Nitrobacter winogradskyi Nb-255: one gene and its partner. The protein of the gene in region 1 interacts with the protein of each later gene in a pairwise test. Links are inferred from orthologs where the notes say so. Each region holds a gene or a part of one and is shown on either strand. Other genes may lie near its edges. The genes, in order: rpe and eno.

The links.
Region 2: the proteins of rpe (region 1) and eno interact in binary tests that used the Escherichia coli proteins (3 or more experiments, as listed by UniProt). The link is inferred for Nitrobacter winogradskyi Nb-255 from one-to-one orthologs.

Annotation. Positions count from the first base shown.
Region 1 is NC_007406.1:2,406,557-2,416,821, forward strand. Bases 3,449-6,197 are described here. They hold rpe (ribulose-phosphate 3-epimerase), read left to right. Parts: upstream 3,449-4,346; coding sequence 4,347-5,048; downstream 5,049-6,197. Other genes in these bases: NWI_RS11560 (outer membrane beta-barrel protein), read right to left, coding at 3,449-4,128; NWI_RS11570 (TonB-dependent receptor plug domain-containing protein), read left to right, coding at 5,565-6,197. Outside these bases: NWI_RS11540 (branched-chain amino acid ABC transporter substrate-binding protein), read left to right, coding at 1-401; NWI_RS11545 (cytochrome c biogenesis CcdA family protein), read right to left, coding at 497-1,231; NWI_RS11550 (P1 family peptidase), read left to right, coding at 1,382-2,380; NWI_RS11555 (hypothetical protein), read left to right, coding at 2,565-2,822; more of NWI_RS11560, read right to left, coding at 2,926-3,448; more of NWI_RS11570, read left to right, coding at 6,198-7,643; NWI_RS11575 (peptidoglycan-binding domain-containing protein), read right to left, coding at 7,829-8,410; NWI_RS11580 (PAS domain-containing sensor histidine kinase), read right to left, coding at 8,433-10,259. UniProt on the Escherichia coli protein: Catalyzes the reversible epimerization of D-ribulose 5-phosphate to D-xylulose 5-phosphate.
Region 2 is NC_007406.1:1,992,515-2,002,868, reverse strand. The notes cover bases 1,060-3,897. They hold eno (phosphopyruvate hydratase), read left to right. Parts: upstream 1,060-1,757; coding sequence 1,758-3,038; downstream 3,039-3,897. Other genes in these bases: NWI_RS16475 (hypothetical protein), read right to left, coding at 3,838-3,897; queF (preQ(1) synthase), read right to left, coding at 1,060-1,295. Outside these bases: NWI_RS09540 (hypothetical protein), read left to right, coding at 70-786; more of queF, read right to left, coding at 819-1,059; more of NWI_RS16475, read right to left, coding at 3,898-4,827; NWI_RS17615 (hypothetical protein), read left to right, coding at 4,826-5,050; NWI_RS17610 (hypothetical protein), read right to left, coding at 5,142-6,116; NWI_RS09515 (hypothetical protein), read right to left, coding at 6,281-6,955; NWI_RS09510 (hypothetical protein), read left to right, coding at 7,175-8,431; NWI_RS09505 (protein-S-isoprenylcysteine O-methyltransferase), read left to right, coding at 8,447-9,034; NWI_RS09500 (NADPH-dependent FMN reductase), read left to right, coding at 9,096-9,653; NWI_RS09495 (FtsB family cell division protein), read left to right, coding at 9,713-10,030; pdhA (pyruvate dehydrogenase (acetyl-transferring) E1 component subunit alpha), read left to right, coding at 10,221-10,354. UniProt on the Escherichia coli protein: Catalyzes the reversible conversion of 2-phosphoglycerate (2-PG) into phosphoenolpyruvate (PEP). It is essential for the degradation of carbohydrates via glycolysis.

The DNA of each region.
Region 1 (10,265 bases):
AGGGACTCAAGACCATCATGATGGCGGGCGATGCGCTGAACGACAAGAAGTTTGCCTCCATCACCGGCCCGCTTGCCGAAGGAACGCTGTTCACCTTCGGTCCCGACCCGCGCAACAAGCCGACCGCCAAGGCAGTCGTCGAGAAATTCAAGGCCAGGGGCATCGATCCGGAAGGCTACACACTCTACACCTATGCGGCGATGCAGGTGTGGGCGCAGGGCGCAGCGAAAGCGGGCACCACGGACCCGATGAAGGTGATGAAAGCCATCAAGGCAGGCGCGTGGGATACCGTCCTCGGCAAGCTGGAATTCGATGCGAAGGGTGACATCAGGCAAATCGACTATGTCATTTACAAGTGGGACGACAAGGGCAACTACGCTGAAATCGACCCTGCTTTGTGAACTGAGGCGTTCCTTTCAGGTCCTTGCATCGTTCCCTCGAAAGCAGCGAAGAGCCATGCTCCGGTCGGAGAACAAGCGGCGACGGCCTCCTCCCGTCATCCGAAGTTCTGCAACGCCGGAAAGGTCTCCAGCAGCCAGATGCTGACGTTGGAGATCGTTCCGGTGAGGAATGCTACGCCGGTCAGCACCATCAGCACGCCGATTCCGCGCTCTATTTTGGTGAGATGGCGTTTCAGCCGGTTGAACAGCGAGGAAAACCTTTCAATCATGAGCGCCGCCAGCAGGAACGGAATGCCGAGCCCGGCTGAATATACCGCAAGCAGACCGGCTCCCTTTACGACGGTGGCCTCCGCCGCCGCCACCGATAGGATCGCCGCCAGGATCGGCCCGATGCATGGCGTCCACCCGAACGCGAAGGCGAGGCCCATCACATAGGCGCCCCATAACCCGACCGGCTTAGGGGCCGTGAGCCGCCCTTCGCGCATCAAGAAGCCGATCCGCGTCAGCCCTAGAAAGTGCAGGCCCATGATGATGATGACGATACCCGCGACAATCGACAACTCCGCCGACCAGGCCCGGATAAAACTGCCGACGAAGCTCGCACTGGCGCCAAGCGCGACGAAGACCGTGGAAAACCCGAACACGAACATCAAGGCGGCGAGCATCACGGCCCGCTTTGAGGTCTTGGCCGTCTCGTCGTGAGAAACGTGTTCGATGGTGGCGCCGGTAAGATAGATCAGGTAGGGCGGCACCAGCGGAAGGACGCAGGGCGACAGGAAACTGACAAGGCCCGCGACCATCGCGGCGGGAACGGAAACGTCGTGAATCATGCGGCTACTTGCCCTGCCATCGCCCCGCGATGCAAGAGCCTCGGTTCCTTCCGCGACATTTGTGATCAGACGTGATCGATTGACCCGGCCTCGCGACTGCCGTCATCTGACAGCAACCCTTTTCCATCCGCCCGCGAACGAGACTGAACCATGAAGAACCTCCTCACCGACATTTCCGGGGTCCGTGTCGGCCACGCCGACGACGCACGGCTGGCGTCAGGCGTGACGGCGGTGCTTTTCGACACCCCCGTGGTGGCGGCGATGGACGTGCGCGGCGGGGGGCCGGGCACCCGCGACAGCACCCTGCTCGATCCGGTCAACACGGTGGAGCGGATCGACGCGCTCGCGCTGTCAGGCGGCTCCGCTTTCGGAGTCGAGTCCGGCGGCGGCGTTCAGGCCTGGCTCGCCGAACAGGGGCGCGGCTTCGTGATCGGCGACGCGACCGTCCCGATTGTGCCCGGCGCGGTGGTGTTCGACCTCTTGAACGGTGGCGACAAGAAGTGGGGTCGTTTTGCGCCTTATCGCGATCTTGGCTACGCCGCCGCAGCGGCGGCGGGAGAAGATTTCGCGCTCGGCAGCACCGGCGCCGGACTCGGCGCGACGACCGCCAATCTGAAAGGCGGCATCGGCTCCGCTTCGGCGGCCACGCCCGGCGGCGTGAAAGTGGCGGCGCTCGCCGTGGTGAACGCCGTCGGCAGCGTCACAGTCGGAGATGGCCCCTGGTTCTGGGCGGTGCCATTTGAAACCGGCGACGAATATGGCGGACGCGGGCTGCCGCCGTCGTTCACGCCGGATATGCTGGCGATGCGATTGAAGGACGGCGCGACAGCGAAGGCCGGCGAGAATACCACGCTCGCCATCGTCGTCACCGATGCCGTGCTCACCAAGCCGCAGGCCAGGCGGCTCGCGATAATGTCACAAACCGGTTTCGCACGGGCGATTTATCCGGTTCACGCGCCGCTGGACGGCGATATCGTGTTCGCTGCCGCTACCGGAGACAAGCCCATCGATCCGTTCGTCGAATTGACCGAACTCGGAATGATTGCGGCCAACACGGTGGCTCGCGCGATCGCGCGTGGCGTCTATGAAGCAAAAGCACTTCCGTTTCCGGATGCATTGCCGGCATGGAAGGACCGGTTTGCGCGCTGACCGCAATCGAGGCGCATAGGTTTTTCTCCTGAGCAAAGCGGTATGTATTTAAAGTATAGTTGGTGTATTTACGTGGATTAATCGACGTATTTAAGGTTAGTTTTCAGTACAACTTGAAGTAGCGGTTTGACCGGCGGATGCTCTCCTGGTGCGCAGTATCGCGCATCTAACAAGGAGAACCGTCATGAAGAAAATTCTCGTTCTCGCCGCAGTCGTCAGCGCTTTCATGAGCGCGCCGGCTTTCGCCAACAAGGGCCAGGGGATCGGTATCGGAGCGAACGTGCTGACCGGCCGCGGCGGCGTGGTCGGACTGCTCAACGGACGTGGCGCGCTTGTCGTCAACACCGCGGTCACCACGGGCAAGAGCGGCGTGCTCGGCGCGGTGCTCGGCCGCAGCCTTTCTTCGGGCGGCTTGCTCGGCGGCGGATGCGGCTGCCACTAGCTATAGCGTTTTCGAGCGAAGTGGACACCGGTTCGCGTGAAGAAAACGCGTCCAAACAAAGATCCAGAGCTTCGCTTCTCATTCAATCAGAAGCGAGCGTGCTCTAGCTTGGTGGAAGGCGGACGGGGCATCCCCGTCCGCACGACGCCGGTGCGGCGGATGCGGCTTTGTTCGGCTCGGGCGGGGCCGCGGAGAAGCGCTTCGTGATCGACGACATCACCACGAGCCCGTTCGACTGATCACCCGAAATCAGCAAGCCTCTTGCATAGGCGACATCGATGCTGACGCTCAGGTCATGGTCAAAGTCGCGAATCGCGCCGACGCCGCAAGTGAGAGTCCGCGCACGAAAGGGCGAATCCAGATACTCGGAAATCGAATAGCCCACCGAGGCCGCCAGCGTCATCTTCGGCTCCCAATTCCACGAGACCCTCGCTGAATATGCGGTGTCGATGGTGATCGGCGAAATGGGAAACGTGGTTTCACTCGCGCGCCGCCATGCCGTGAGGTCAATTCCAAAAGGCGCCGCGCGCCAGCTTAAACTTGCATCGAACAGAATTCGATCGACATTGGTGAAATCGGGATCGTGCCACGTCCCGTACAACCGTGAAACGGAGCCAAAGGCGGTCACGGCATCGCCGCCATACTTGGCGAACAGAAACGGCTGCACCCTCTCATTGTCGCGACGATAGCCGAACACATCGAACTCCTGCAGGTAGCGCCGCGCCGACAGATTCACGGACGCGCCGATTTCGAACTTTCCGCTGACGAGGCTGACGCCGGGGATCAGCGTGCCCCGCAGATGCTGCTGAGGGTCGGGGAGAAAATCCTGAAAGATCGCGTTGGCCTGATTCAGGCTCGACCGTCCCCCCTCCGCCGTAGCGAACAGCTTGATCGGGCCGCGCCGGGATTCAGCCCTGACCGATTGGATCAATTCGGACGATCGCAGAGTGTAGCTGCTGACGTCGGCAATGGTCGATGTGGAATCCAGCCTCAGATCGTCATCACCGATCGAGCCGCGCAGGATCACCTTGCCGCCACGAGTGGGCGTTATCCGCTGCTGCGCATAGTGCATGGCGGTCGCTTCCGCCGCGACGCCTAGCGTGTAGCCATCGGTCTTCATGCCCGCGGCCAACGCCGTGTCGGCGGCGACGAACAGGCTGCCGCCGCCCTGACCGATCGCCAGCAGCGGATTGGTGTCGAATCCGCCGCGCAGCCGGAACGAAGCCGTGAAATCGTTTTCGGCGCAGGCGTGGGAGCCGGCAAGGCCGAGGCAGCCGGCGAGTAGAAATACTTTCGGTATATGCATACGGCCCCGTATTACTTCGAAACAAGGACCGAATACTTGTTGTGTATGGTTATCGGATCATGAAAATCAGCGCCGACTGCGCAATGATGCGGATGCGGCGAACCCAAGACTACCGCTCATAAAGACGACCGCCGAAAACACGACCGCGCATTGCTCCGGGGCGCGGCTCATGTTACGCGGGGCTCTCTCAAGCTCCGCTGATATTTCCGGAAACGTTCATGTCCCAGACTTTTGCGCCGCGTCCTCTCGTCATCGCACCGTCGATCCTGGCCTCGGACTTCTCGAAGCTTGGCGATGAGGTTCGCGCCGTCGATCAGGGGGGGGCCGAGTGGATCCACCTCGACGTGATGGACGGCCATTTCGTGCCGAACATCTCCTATGGGCCCGATGTCATCAAGGCGATGCGTCCGCACAGCAAGAAGATCTTCGATGCCCATTTGATGATCTCGCCATGCGATCCGTACCTCGAAGCCTTCGCCAAGGCAGGTTGCGACCACATCACGGTTCACGTCGAAGCGGGACCGCACCTGCATCGCTCGCTGCAAGCCATTCGCAACCTCGGCAAGAAGGCGGGGGTCACGCTCAATCCCGGAACGCCATTGTCCACCGTCGAATACGTGCTCGACATGGTCGACCTGGTGCTGGTGATGTCGGTCAACCCCGGTTTCGGAGGCCAGAAGTTCATCTCCTCTGCGGTCGACAAGATTCGGGATTTGCGCGCGATGATCGGGGGACGGCCGATCGACATCGAGGTCGACGGCGGGGTCGGACCCGACGTCGCGGGTGATCTGGCCGCCGCCGGCGCCAACGCCTTCGTGGCGGGCTCCGCGGTGTTCAAGGGCGGCACGATGGAATCCTACAAGGCCAACATGGACGCGATCCGCAATGCCGCCGCCGCGGCGCGCGGCGAAATAGTCTGACGCAAGCGCGGTCGCCAACCGCCTACAGTTCTGTCAGGCCGCACGCGTTTTCTTCACGCGAACCGGTATCCATCCTCGGGCCAAGCCCGAGGACATGCTTCGCTCGAAAGCGCTCCTGCTGCGGATATGCAACGCCACGGGGAAAAGCCGGAACTCGATCGCCCCGTCGATTGACATCGACTTTGTTCCCCCCCAAACAGATCGGCGACGGTTCTCCCTTGGGAGATCAAAAGGGAACGTGGTGCGGGATCATCCTAACACCGGGATCATTCCAACGCCACGGCTGCCCCCGCAACTGTAAGCGGCGAATCTGCGTCACACGCCACTGGGACATCTCGGCCCCGGGAAGGCGACGTCAGGTAACGACCCGCGAGCCAGGAGACCTGCCGTCAACCCGTGGTCACACGCGAAGATGTCAGTCGGGGACTACAGACATCCGCTTCATCGGCGCCGCGCAGGCTCCTGTGAAACCTCGTTCGCTGTGACGTGCCACCGACGTCCAGCCGAGGTTTTCTTATGTCCGCCGCCTTCGTGTCCGGAGCTTATCGCAGAAGCCTGCTTGCTTCCGCCCTCCTCGCCTCGCTGGGATCGATCGGCCTGAATACGCCCACAAGCGCGCAGCAATCCGCCTCTCCCAACCTGCTGCCTCCGATCCGGATCGCGCCACCCCCGGATCGAGCGATGGCGCCCGCACACCGCACGACTTCGCGATCACGCCGTGTCGTCCGCCCCGCTCCCCGGCAAACTCCTGTCGCTGAGACTCATGTTCCGGGCACGATGGGTTCGACCGTAGTCAGCCCCACGGGAGTGGTGACGCCCGCGGGCCAGCTGGCCAGCTCCATCACCGTCGTCACCGAGCAGGATATCCAGACCCAGCAACACCGCAGCGTTCCGGATATCCTCAGGACGGCTCCCGGCCTGAATGTGGTGCAAGCCGGCGGACCTGGCGCCCAGACCTCGATCTTCATGCGAGGCACGAACGCCAACCACACCAAGGTGATGCTCGACGGAATCGACATCGGCGATCCCGCCAACTCGAATGGCGCGTTCGACTATGCGCACCTTCTCACGGCGGACATCCAGCAGATGGAAATCCTCCGGGGCCCGCAGAGCGGACTCTACGGCTCCGACGCGATCGGCGGCGTCATCTCCATCATCACGAAAAAGGGCGAAGGTCCGGCGCGGGTCACCGGCTCACTCGAGTCCGGCTCGTTCAAAACCTTCAACCAGACGCTCGGACTGAGCGGCGCCGAACGGAACTTCAACTACGCGGTCAACGTCGCCCATCTCCATGCCGGAGACGTTCCGGTCACGCCGCCCGAGCTTCTGCCGCCGGGGCGGCAGGCGATCGGCAACAACTATGACAACATGACTTACTCGACCAAGCTCGGAGTCGATCTCAATGAGTATCTGACCGTCAATTCGGTGGTCCGCTATACCGACTCGACGCTGCTGTTCACGGGCGACGGCGGATTTCCAAGCACTCCCAACGCCAGCCAGAGCACGCACGCCGTCCAGCAACTCTTCAACCGTCAGGAGGCCGTGTGGTCGCTGTTCGACGGACGCGTCCAGAGCTTCTTCGGTCTCAATTTCACGAACAGCAGAGCCTATGACGTGGGTCCGGGCGACCCGGCCGCGACGATCACCACGGGAGAACGCCTCAAATTCGACTGGCGCACCGTGACCGAGATTACGCGAGACAACCATCTGATCGTCGGCGCCGAGCATCAGACCGATCGCATGGACACCGCCGATTTTGCCGCCAGGAACGGCAACAAGGCAGGTTTCGTGCAGTTGCAATCGGCTTTCGCGGACCGCTTTTTCCTGGTGGCCAATGTCCGCCAGGATTCCAACGACCTGTTCGGCGGCCGCATGACTTACCGGATTGCGCCGGCGGTCATTGTTCCCGTTACCGAAACCAAGCTGAAAGCAAGCTACGGCACGGGATTCAAGGCGCCCTCGCTGAGCCAGTTGTTCCGGGATTATCCGACCTTCAATTTCTTCGCCAATCCCAACCTGCAACCGGAAGACAGCCGGGGCTTCGACGCCGGTTTCGAGCAACCTTTGTTCAACGACCGCGTGCGTTTCGGCTCGACCTACTTCCGAAACGACATCACCAACCTGATCGACTACAATTCCACGTTCACCTCACTGGTGAACGTGAACAGCGCGACGACCGAGGGCACCGAGACTTTCGTCGCGGCGCAGATCACCGAACGTTTCGGAATCCGCGCGGATTACACCTTCATCCGCGCCGTCAATGCCGCCACCGGCATGCAACTGCTGCGCCGGCCCAAGGAGAAATGGAGCGCAACCGCGACCTGGCTTCCGCTTGATGCGTTGACGTTGTCGGCAACTTTGGTCCGGGTCAACGACTGGCTCGATGTCACCCGCGACGGGATGGCATCCGGAATCACGGTGCCCGGCTATACGCTGGTGAACTTGCGCGGCGACTACGCACTCAGCGACCAGGTCAAGGTATTCGGACGGATCGATAATCTCCTGGACTTCCGCTACCAGAATCCGACCGGATTCCTCGCGCCGGGCCTCGCGGTTTTCGGCGGCATCCGGGTGGCCAGTTACGGAGTGCGATAGCGCTCGAAGGCCGCTAGAGCATTTTCCGGCGAAGTGGAAACCGGTTCGCGTGAAGAAAACGCGTCAAAACAACAATCTAGAGCTTCGCTTCTGATTCAATCAGAAGCGAAAAGGCTCTAGAGCCAAATCCCGAAAGCCTGCTTCCTCTTTATGCTGGCGCCGACCCTTCGGGTCGGGATCATGCCCTAATTGATCGGCCGCCCGGTCAAGGCAGAAAGCTCGCGCACGAGGCGGTCCGACATCTGTCCGGTCACCGGCATCCGGCGCGCCTGCTCGAATTTCCGGATCGCGGCCTGGGTTTCGGTCCCGACCGTTCCTGTCGGCTTCAATTGACCAAAGCCATATTCCGTCAACGCCCGCTGCACGGCGGCGATGCGGCGATTCGCATTGATGATGTCGGCAACGGGATCGCTATGCGGCCCGGCCTGTTGGACGGGATTGCCGGGCGCATTCGCCGCTCTCGCGCGCGGTTCGGCCCGTCCCGTCTCATCCGCCTCGACCGGGCGAGGCCGCGGCAACGGATTGCCCTGCTGCACCGCGTTGCCCTGCCGCGCCGGAGAAATCGTAACAGCCGATCCGAATATCGGCGACGGATGATGGCCGGCCTGCATGAACATGGCGTTGGCGATGATCGCGCCGGCGGCGGCAAAAGCCATGCCCCCCGCGACCAGATCTTTCGGGCTGTGCATGAGGATGCGCATCGCCAGACCACGCTCCTCGTCAGCCCCGCTCTTTCCGGTCGCCACGCCGCGACGGCGTGGCCGCATCCCATCCTCTCCAACAACTTTTCTAGGCACTCTTCCTCACCCGATAACCCTGGTCCTGCTTGCCGGAGCGGGAGGCCGGCGTCAGCGTGGCGATGTTGTTCGATGGCGGCTCCGCGGCGGGCATGAGCGTCAGCGGCAACATCACGGTGACCGTGGTCCCCTCTTCCACCTTGCTCTGCACGTCGATCTCGCCCCCATGCAACCCGACGAGACTCTTGACGATCGACAGCCCGAGCCCGGTCCCTTCATGGCGGCGCTGGTAGGTTTTTCCAGCCTGGAAGAAAGGGTCGCCGATCCGCTTGAGATCTTCCTGCGCGATGCCGACGCCGTTGTCCACCACGCGCAGCACCATGCGCGCTCCCTCGACGCGGGCCGAGATCGTGACGCGGCCGCCACGCTCGGTGAACTTGATCGCGTTCGACACCAGATTCAGAACGATCTGCCGGAACGCGCGCGGATCGCCGACCATCTGCGGCAGATTCTCCGGAACACGCGTGACCAGTTCGATGTCGTTGTCGCGCGCCTTGAGCGCGAGCAGATTGCTGCCGCTGAGCAGCACCTCGCGCGGCGCGAACGGCTCGGGCAATATCTCGAAGCTTCCGGATTCCATTTTCGACATGTCGAGAATGCTGTTGACCACCGATAGCAGATGCTGGCCGGAATCGTTGATGAGCTGGGCATACTCCTTGCGGCGCGTTGCATCGAGCGGCAGGGTCGCCTCCTGGACGATCATGTCCGAAAATCCGATGATCGCATTGAGAGGCGTGCGCAGTTCGTGGCTCATGGTCGCGAGAAATCGCGTCTTGGCGGCGTCAGCGCGCTCGGCCGCGGTTCGCGCCAGATCCAGCGCGTGCTCCTGCTGCTTCCTGTCGGTAACGTCCCGCATCACCGCGACGACTTCGGGTTCGGCCGGAGAGGACGGCTCAAGCGGCTGACACCGCATCTCCACCCATATGAAATTCCCGGAAGGGTGCCCCTCGAATTCTGCATCGGACGCGGCGTCGCGCCTGAGCCTGAATTCGACGCTCTGCGCGCCCTTGCCGAGCGCAGCCGCCGCGAGCGCGGTGAGATAGGCCGGACGATCGGCGACATGGACCCGGTCGAACAGACCATGGCCCTGCAACTCCGATACTGGCACGCCGAGCAGAGATTCCGCGGCCGGCGAAATGAACTGCACGGCTCCGTTGCGCCTGTGACGCGAAATCACGTCGCACATGTGGCGCGCCAGCAGGCGATAGCGGTTTTCCTCGACGTTCAGCATCGAGGCGCTGGTGCGCATCAAGGTCTCGCTGCCGAACGCGACGCCCGCAGCATAGATCAGGGCGGACGCAACGCCGAACATCATGAAACCGCCATGCGCCGCAACGCCGGCATCGGGCGGCGGAACATCGAGATAACTCATCGCCATCAGCGCGAGCAGGCACGCCGCCGCAAGCATCGAGGCGAAAGCGACCACGCGGCGGGACGCGGACAGCGCCGCCTCCAGTGGAATCACGACGAGCCACACGGTAGCGAAGGATCCAATCCCGCCGGTCGGAATCGCAATCATCATGACGAGACCGGCGAGCGCGATCGACGACAGCATGTGCGCGGTTTCGTAGCGGCCGGTCCGCGACAAAAAGTAGGACAGCAGAATCGGCACCACGAGCCAGGCGAACGCCGCCACCTCCAGCGCCGTCGGCGCACCGCGGATAGCCAGATATATCGGAAACGCCGCGAGCGCGGCCAGGCTCACGAGCAGCCGCGGCGCCATGAAAGTTCGATGCCGCGTCCGCGTCAACGCGTCGTATCGCGCCGACGGATGCAGCAACGCGTCGAGACGGTCCTTGATGATGCTCAATGCGGTCACGTCGCC
Region 2 (10,354 bases), 410 kb from region 1 along the record:
AAAGCCCTTAGGAGGATGGTAACCATACCAAACGGATAATCTCTCACAGATTTGTGGAGATAACTGACAATGATGTTACGTGGATTGTTAGGTTTGGTAACCCTCGTGACAATCGCTTCTCCTTTATCTGCCCTCGCGGCTGAGCCAGGCTTCTTCGCCGGGCTGGATGTGTCGGGGGGAGCGGCATTCGGATCGTCCAGCACGGTTAATGGCGGCGCGCCCTTTGCCGGAGGCGGTGTCGTCGGCAACGTGAAACTGGGCAACTTCGTGGGCGGCGGCGGTCATGTCGGCTATCGGTTTGATTCAGCCATGTCGGCTTTCGTCAGCTACCAGCATGGCCAGGGAGGTATTGGCTGGGATGCGAATTTCCCGCTGTACGGGGCTTCATCAAGGTTCGACGGCACCGCGATCAGCAACGCGATCCTGGGCAATGTTGCGTATGAGATTCCCCTGACGGATGTGATCTCCATGAGAACCACGGCGGGTCTCGGCATAACATTCAATACACTGTCCCGAGTGATCGAGACCAATAAGGCGACTGGGATTTTCCTCGCCGATCTGGCCACCCACACCAGGACCGGTACCGCCGCCCAGGTCGGGCTCGGATTCCGGTACAAGATCGCGCCCAGTGCTGAGGTGGGACTGGACGGCCTGGTCGCCTACGCCGGTGGGTTTGAAACGGGTAGCGCAAGAAGCGGTAATCTGGGAATCACCAGTATCAATCCCTACAGGATCGACGATGTCTGGCGCGCGAGTCTCAGTGCTTCGCTAACGATCGGTTTCTGACGGCAGCGGCATGCGCGGGTGGCGCGCGCCTTTCAGCCCCGGCCTCGGTAAGATGGCACATCCTGATCGGGAATCCAGACACCCCTGGGCGCTGCTCCGGTCTGCCAGAACACATCAATGGGAATACCGCCGCGCGGAAACCAGTAGCCGCCGATACGCAGCCATTTCGGTTTGATCGCGGCGACGATGCGCTTGCCGATCGCCACAGTGCAATCCTCGTGGAAGGCCCCGTGATTGCGAAAACTGGCGAGATACAGCTTGAGCGATTTTGATTCCAGCAGCCAGGACCCCGGCACATAGTCGATGACCAAATGGGCAAAATCCGGCTGGCCGGTGACCGGGCACAGCGCGGTGAATTCCGGCGCCGTGAACCGCGCGACGTAGTTGGTGCCCTTCTGTGGATTGGGCACGCGGTCGAGTTTTGCCTGCTCCGGAGAATCAGGCCACGCCACGGCGCGGCCAAGCTGCAAAGGCGAGGATTTCGGCGAAGAGGGGGGCTTTCTGGGCATGATCGTCTCTGTCCAAGCGGGGTCGGCCAAGTGGAAGCCGATTTTAGATCAGAATCATGAAGCCCCGCTTTTGATTTGGTCGGAAGCGGAAAGGCTCTCGTCATGAGAGAGTCATGATTCATAGCCTTTCCCACCCACAAGCATTGCTGTAGAAGCAGCGCAAAATCTAGTGTGGTTCAGATGTTCGCTTCATTGCCCCATCGAGTCCGTCAAGCGAACTTCTCAACCTAAACCACACTGGAATCATAAAGTTGCTAGTGTCTCTTTGATTCCGAAGTTCGCATCAGAGGTTGCGGCAAGGGTATGCGAACGTCGGAATCGGGACACTAAAGCGGGATGAGGAAAAGCAGGTAACGGTTTTCTGCCCGCGTCCCGCTTCTCAGAATATTTGGAATCGATCACGTTGATGGTTCTGGACCGGTTCGATCCAACCATCGTGATCCAGTGACTCAAGAGGTTCTTATGACTGCCATCGTAGACATCATCGGCCGCGAAATTCTCGACAGCCGCGGCAACCCGACCGTCGAGGTCGACGTGGTGCTCGAAGATGGCGCGATGGGCCGGGCCGCGGTGCCGTCCGGGGCTTCGACCGGCGCTTATGAGGCGGTCGAACTGCGCGACGGCGACAATAGCCGCTATCACGGCAAGGGTGTCCGAAAAGCGGTGGACGCCGTGAACGGTGAAATCTTCGATGCGATCGGGGGCATGGACGCCGAGCAGCAGGCGCAGATCGACGAGACCCTGATCGAGCTTGACGGGACCGCGAACAAGGGCCGGCTCGGAGCCAATGCGATTTTGGGCGTATCCCTGGCGCTCGCCAGGGCGGCGGCGGATTCCCTCGACATTCCGCTGTACCGTTACGTCGGCGGCGTCACGGCGCGGACGCTTCCGGTGCCGATGATGAATATCGTCAACGGCGGCGTGCATGCCGATAATCCGATCGACTTCCAGGAATTCATGATCATGCCGGTCGGCGTCCAGACGTTCTCGGACGCACTGCGCTGCGGATCGGAAATCTTTCACACCCTGAGGTCCGAACTGAAGAAGGCCGGCCACAACACCAACGTCGGCGATGAGGGTGGTTTTGCGCCGGACCTGCCGTCGGCCGGTGCGGCGCTCGATTTCATCATGGGCGCGATCGTCAAGGCCGGCTACAGGCCGGGCGACGACGTGGCGCTGGCGCTCGATCCGGCGTCCACCGAATTCTTCAAGGACGGTAAGTACGTTTACGGGGGCGAGGGCAAGACCCGTTCGATCGAGGAACAGGCACAATATCTCGCCAAGCTGGCCTCGGACTATCCGATCGTCTCGATCGAGGACGGCATGGCCGAGGATGATTTCGAGGGCTGGAAGCTCGTCACCGACATGATCGGCAAGACCTGCCAGCTTGTCGGCGACGACCTGTTCGTCACCAACGTGACGCGGCTCGCCGATGGCATCCGGAATGGCCGCGCCAATTCCATCCTCATCAAGGTTAACCAGATCGGCACGCTGACCGAGACGCTTGCCGCCGTCGAGATGGCGTACAAGGCCGGCTATACCGCCGTCATGTCGCATCGCTCGGGGGAGACCGAAGACTCCACCATCGCCGACCTCGCGGTCGCCACCAATTGCGGACAGATCAAGACCGGATCGCTGTCGCGTTCGGACCGCGCCGCCAAGTACAATCAGTTGCTGCGCATCGAGCAGCAGCTTGGCGCCCAGGCGAAGTACGCGGGCCGTGCCGCGCTCAAGGCTGTTTAGAGTATTTTCCGGCGAAGTGGATACCGGTTCGCCGCAAGAAAATGCGCCCGAACAATAATTTCCACGGCATGGTCCGATTCAACTTGATCGGATCATGCTTATGGCCAGCTCTCGAATCGAGGGGACACGCCGGCGCGGAGTTTCTCACCACGCGTATCGCAGCGTTCCCTTGCCGGCGTAGCTGGATAAGTTGTCGGAGAACTCGCCCTCGAAGTTCGCGGCAAGCGCGAAGCCGTTGCGCCAGTTGATTTCGGCTCCGGCGGCACCAGCGCGGCATCGGGCGCCATCGCCGCGCCGCTGACGAGGAATCCGGTGCCCGGCAGCGACTGGAACGTCGCCGCCACATCACGCGCTGTGTTGAAGTTGCGCGCCCACGCCGCGCGGCCGCGCCACGTCAGCAGCGCATCAGCCATCACCGTGGTGCGATCGAGCCGCAGGCCCAGTTCGCTCCGGGGCGCGGAGACGTTGCGCGCCACATAGCCGAGCGCGAAGCTGTCGATCGCGCCGTTGCCCTGTTCGAGATAGGACGGCAGCCGATAGCTGATAGCCTGGGCTGCGGCATAGGGCGTCACGCCCGCCAATGCTGTCTCGACGCGCCAGCCTGCCTCGATGCGCCCGGAGAACACGCTGGCCTTGTAGGCGCCGCGTAGCCGCTCGCCGGTCGGTGCCACGCGCTCGGTGGAAACGTTGTGTCAGCCGTAGGCGAAGGCCCCGGTCAGGTAGCCTGCATAGCCCAGGGCCTGGCGGGAGAACACGCCGGCCTGGAACAGGTCGGAGCGTCCGGAGCCAAGTCCGTCGCTCAGGCCGAACGAGGTGCCGCCGCCGCCGAGCGCAAAGCCGAGCGATGTGCCCGGCGAAGGCGTGTAGGCCGCGCCGCCCATGCCGCCGTAAACATGACTGGTCGCGTCATGGCTCCCGATCGCGGCGTTGCCGCCGATCCGCCGTAGCCGCTGCCGAACGTGCGCCAGCGCGGTTCGAAGACTGGAGCGGAAAGCGGCGGCGCCTTGACGGAGAGCGATGCGAACGCGTCGCGCAGTCTGCTTTCGTGTGGCGTTGCCGCGTAACCCATCGCCTGCGAAGACGGGGGCGGGGGAGCCGCGCCTTGCGCGCCTGTCGTGAACGGATCGGTTAGCGCGTTGAGGAACAGGGTTTGCGCGTTGAACGCCGCCTGCGATGCGCCGGTCGCGATCTCGCCCGAGGCTTGCGACAGTCCGCGCGGGGTCAATGCGCCGAAGCTCAGCGGAATGCCGCCGGTGTTGCTGAAAAAGTTCTCCAGCGTGGCGGCGACGTTCTGTTGATTGCGGTTGAGGCCGTTGCCGTATTGAGGTGGTTTGTAATCGAGCGCGAGGTCCAGATACGCGTTGTTGCCGTCGGTCGCGAGCGCGCTCTTGAAGTTGGCCGGCAGGTTGGTGTTCACCGGCCCGGAGAACGAGCCGTTCACGCCGCCGCCGGCGGTGAGGATGGTGTAGCGCTTCTCGACGTAGCTGCCGGGTGCGAACCGCGCCTGAACAGTGGCTCCGCCCAGCGTTGCCGTGCCGGTGACGTAAGTGAAGTCGCTGTTCGCCGGCGACACCTCGACCATGTAGGTCGATGCCGAGGTGAACACCAGATCGCCGGCCACCGTCAGCGTGCCGATCGAATTGCCGGGCGACAGCGTGCCGCCGTTAACGAGGGTGTTGCCCACCGTACCGCCGCCGCCAAGCGTTTCGCCAGCGTTCACCGTCGTCAGCGACGACGACGCGGTCGAACCGTTCACCAACAGCGTGCCGTCGTTGACGGTGAGGGGCATGGCCGAGCTGCTGGTGCCCGTCAGCGTCCAGATCGAGGAGCCCGTCTTCTCGAAGCCGGTGAAACCGGCATACTCATCCGTCATGCCGGCGGTGGCGGTATCGACCACCTTCGAAACGTCGAAGCTGCCGCTCGACGCGCCGCCGAGCGCCAGGATGTTGCTGGCGCCGCCCGGCGCGACCACGACGCTGCCGAGCGTGCTCGATCCCGCCTACATCTCGTAACGATTGCCGCTACCCGAGAGCGCGACCGCGGCCACACGCATCGATCCATCGTTCTGCGTCCCGCCAATGATCGACCCGGCGTTGACGATGCTCAGGTTCGATCCGGCGATGCCAACTCCGCCGGCTCCTGTTTGGCGGATGGTACCAAAACATCCCATCCTCGGACCCCGCCGTTGCCGCCTGAGATTGTTCCTGTGTTTATGATGGAGGTTGCGTTCGCGACGATCCCGGCGCCGCCATCGCCGCCGTCTCCTTCAGTGCTGTTGATTCTCATGACGCCAGGGGCGCCATGGCCGCCGTCACCGCCGCGAATGACACCATGATTCGACAGCGATGCGCCCGCATGAAGCAACAATGCGGCTCCGCCGTCTCCGCCACTGCCAGCAGTATACGCTGCGTTGTGATTGAGAATTGCGAACCGTCCTCCATAACCTCCACCGCCGCCCTCTATCGTGCCCGAAACAATTGTCAACGCCGCGCCGGGGGCGCCGATATAAACGCCGTCGCCGCCGTCGCCGCCATTGCCGCCCTGAAGGGTTCCGGAACCGAGATCGAACAGAAATGCCGTGCCGATAAGATCGACGACGCCATAACCGCCGGCTCCGCCGCCGCCACCGTGTTCCCCGAGCGAACGTCCTCCCTCACCGCCATGGCCGCCCCGAAACCCCGTGGTGATGGCTACCGAACCTCCGGCTGCGATAAAGCCGTTCCCGCCGCCGCCGCCGCTGCCGGCGACACCAGGCGTTGCGGTCATGTTGCCATCGCCACCCTGTCCGCCGTCGGCTTGATCGGCGTCAAGACCGGCCGTGCCGCCTGACTGCCCGGTGACGGAGTTGCCGCCTGCCGCGCCCGCGCCGCCGCCGCCCCCGGCGCCACCATTCGCAACAGTGCCGTTCTCTTCCGCGATTCCGAAACCTCCGCCGGCCGCGGCGGGTGTTCCCGCGGCTGTTCCGCCGTCACCGCCGAAGGATTGGGCGAAGGCCGGTGCGCTATCGGCGGCGACCGCAAGTGTCAGCAGCGCCGTGGATAGAAAAGCGGCGCGCGCTGCGCTGGCCGAACGTGGCATATTGACCCCCAAATAAACCGCCAAATGGTGCGACCCAGCACTTATCGCGTTTCCGAATGAATATGTCCGCGGGCTTGACCCGAGGATGAATAATGATCCGCATGACGAAAACGCGTCAAAACACCAATCTCAAACTTACTTTCGATTCAATCAGCTAAGGGATCTCAGCGCGCGGGCGCTTCCGAGACTTGATCGTGCTCGGCAGGCCGTTTGATGCGAGGAGCGCCTCGTCCGACTGCCTGGAGCACGGCGGCGATTGCCTTGCGATGAAGCTCGTCGGCCTTGTCGATCTCGAAATGACCGTGCTTGCCGCTCTCATCGAGGTTGGACAGGCGGCCGCGAAACTTTTTGCCGGGCTCCACGGGACGTCCCCAGTCGGTCGGCACGTAAAAATTGATGATTCGGCGGACATTGGGCGGAACCCGGTCCGGCTGCGTCGGATCGAAGTTCACGATCAGCGCCACGGGAATCCTGTCCTGGTTCAGCTTGTGCGCCAGGGAGATTGTCGTATCCGCGCCATATGAATGGCCCATCAGAATGATCGGCTCGCGATTGCCGGCGCGAAAATCAGCGGTAATGCTGTCGGCGAGCGAGGACCACGACGTATAGGACACGGCTTCGGCCTTTACGCCGACTTTCCGGAGCTTTGCGGCCAGATCGTCCATGCCGAGCGAAAATACGTTGAACAGACCCCGCATCAGATACACATGACCCGGCCTGTGAGGCGTAGAGGATCGCGCAAGGGCGGAGGTTGTCAGGAATCCGCCGAGCGCGAACAGGATAAGACCTCCGATCCCGGCACGCAGGCCACGTTGAGCAGGCGGAAAACCAGTCGGCATCGATAAGTTCCATATGAATCTCTTAGACGTTTAGTATTTGCGCCCTCGCATTCTCTCGTCAATTGTGTAACCGGGAATCCTGTGCGTTGTGACTGAATTGTCACAGCTGAACTTGTTTTCCAGGGAAGTATTCGAGGTCGAAGTTGGGTATCGTGTTTGGGGACGGGGAGAATCGACATCGCTTCCTTCTTGAAAATAGATGCCCACGGAAGTGACGGAATGATCGCGCGGCGGCATGTGTTTCATATCGGCGGTTACGATCCTATTTCGCCGGCGCAGCAAGTGAGCCGCCTCGCGCGATCGCTGTCGGTTTTCCAGCGCACCTGGGGCGTGAGGGCCGGGATCGTGAGCGCGATCGACGCGACGCCGGTGAGCGCGTCCTGGATCGTCGAGGCGTCCGGGCCTAACTGGAGCACGCGCACGTCCTATGAAATGCTGCGGTGGGACGATCTGATCCTTGAAGATCATGCGCGCGGGATGTGGTCGCGCCTATGGCGGAGCTTCGTCACGCTGGTCGATTTCATCGTGACCGGTACGCTGTTCCGTTTCATGTACGCGAACTGGAAGTATGCCGGCTTCTTTCTGTTTCCGTATCTGTGCGTCGCGGGGTTCATCGGATGCGGAGTGGCGGCCGGATATGGCCTGGTCAGGCTCACGGGCGTGAGCGGATTCCCGGCGGGCGTGCTCGGGGCGGCGACGGCCGTGGGCGTCGGTGCTGGCTTGTTGCGCCTGCTGGGCTCGCGGCGTCCGATCAACCATGTGTTCGACGACTGGATCTTTTCGCGCGAGTTTGTATACGGGCGGCGGCCGCGAATGGATGCCCGGATCGACCGGTTCGCGGAGCGGATACTTGACCGGGTGCGTAACGCCGATGTCGATGAGGTCGTCATCATCGGTCACTGCCTCGGCGCCGCATTGGTCATGGACGCGGTGGCGCGCGCGCTCAAGCGGGATCCCGAACTTGCGGGGCGTGGCCGTTCCTTGTGTATTCTGACCGTCGGCTCCACCATCGCGAAATTCTCGCTGCATCCGCGCGGCGAGCACATTCGTCAGGCCGCGCAAGCCGTTGCCGGAGAGATGCGAATTCCGTGGACCGAGTATCACGCCCGCGACGACGCCATCAGTTTCTATCGCTTCGATCCGGTCATGTTAAAGCGCGTCAGCCGCGAGCGCTCCGGCGGGCGTCCGGATATCCGCCGCGTCCAGTTGCACGACATGATGGACAGGGCTAGCTTCCGGCGTCACCGGTTCAATTTCATGCTGTTGCACTATAAATTTCTGATGGGAAACAGCGTGCGCGCCAACTACGACTATTGCCTGATCATTTGCGGTCCGCTGCCGTTCGAGGAGATCACGTCGCCCCGCGGCGGCGTCGATCGTTTCGGAGAGGATGGGGCGCTCCTGCAACGCGCATCCTCCGGGACGGCCGCTGCCGCGAGCAGGTCGGCGGACGCCGCCGTCGCCGGCGTCGCTTAAGCACGGCGGCGGCTGATGTCCTCGATCACCCTCGGACAGACGATATGGCTTATCGGTCTCGTCGCCTGGTTCATTATTCGCTATCCCTATGCTCGGCGTGCGCGGGGTACCGCGACGTTGCGGCGTGACGGCACCTTGCGTGAGCGCCTGCTTCTAGCGGCGGCCTTTGCCGGACTGTTTGTGATTCCGATGGTGAATCTCGCGACGGGATGGCCGCGCGCTTTCGCTTACGATCCGGGTTACGGTCTCGTCGTACTCGGCAGCCTGCTGTTCGCGTTCTCGCTCTGGCTGTTCCGCCGGTCGCACAAGGATCTCGGCCGGCAATGGTCGGCCTCACTGGAAGTGCGTGAGGGGCATCGGGTCGTTCGCTCCGGGGTGTACCGATCGATCCGTCATCCGATGTACGCTTCATTCTGGCTGTGGGCGCTCGCGCAAGCCTGCCTGCTGCCGAACGTCGTCGCCGCCTTCAGCGGCGTCGCCGCCGTGGCGCTGCTGTTCTTCGCACGCGTGCGCTTCGAGGAGCAGATGATGATCGAGACGTTCGGGGAAGACTATCGCCGCTACATGCAGCAAACTCACCGCATCATTCCCGGCGTGTATTGACCGGAGATCGAGAGCGCGGATTCAGCCGGCCATGAGGGCCGCGCAACCATAGGATCTTTTCATGGCATCCCAACTGAACACCGCCGTCATCGTCGGCAGCCTTCGCAAGGAGTCGTTTTCGCTGAAGCTCGCCAGGGCGTTGACGGCGCTCGCGCCGCCGTCGCTTCAGCTTGATGTCGTCACGCTGAATGGATTGTCTCTCTACAATCAGGATCTGGACGCGACGCCGCCGGCGGACTGGGTGGATTTTCGCGATCGTGTCAGGAAAGCTGACGCCGTCCTGTTCGTGACGCCCGAATACAATCGGTCCGTTCCCGGCGTGCTGAAAAACGCCATCGACGTCGGATCGCGTCCCTATGGTCAGAGCGTTTTCAACGGCAAGCCCGGCGGGGTGATCAGCAATTCGCCGGGCGCTCTGGGCGGGTTCGGCGCCAATCATCATCTGCGCCAGTCGCTGGTTTTTCTCAACGTTTCGGTCTTGCAGCAGCCGGAAGCCTATATCGGCGGCATCGGCGATGCGTTCGATGAGAAGGGAGAACTCGTCAAGACCTCGCTGCGCGAGTTTCTCGAGGCCTACATCAAGACTTTCGCCGCCTGGGTGGCGCGGCATCAACAGTAGCAACCGGGGCCAGTGAGTTTGTTAGCGAAGCATTAACCGGACCGTCGCATCGTCGGGCCATGGTCTCACGCTCACGCCTCCGATCGCTGCTCACCGGCCTCGCTCTCTATGCGATGGCCGCCATGATCGTCGGCTATTTCGGCGTCAACGCCTATACCGGCAAGTACGGGCTGAATGCGCGGCAGGATCTCGATCAGGAGATCATCGCGCTGACGTCCGAACTGGCGCGGCTGAAGGCGGAGCGCGCCGAAGGCGAGAAGCGGGTCGCGCTTTTGCGCGCGAGCGGAATCGATCCCGACATGCTCGACGAGCGCGTCCGCTATCAGCTTCACTACGCGAATCCGCACGAGCTGATTCACGTCCTCCGCCGGGATTAAAAACGCCTCTGGCAGCAGCCGCGCTTGCGGCACTTCAGCCTTTTTGCAAAAGGCTTTTGTGTAATTTCAAAAACCTCCGGTTTTCGGTCACGGAATTTCGCGGCGAGGCGAACATCATTGATATCACGCGCTTTCAAGGTTGCCTGAGTTGGGCTAGAGAGAGTGACCCTTTCTCGCATCCGGAATGACCATGGTTGCATCCAAGAAGAACGTCGCGCAGGCGGCAGGCAGCGGCTCGAAAAGCCAGCCGTCCCCCTCGTTCACGCGCGAGCAGGACCTTCACGCCCTGCGCGAAATGCTGCTGATCCGCCGTTTCGAGGAGAA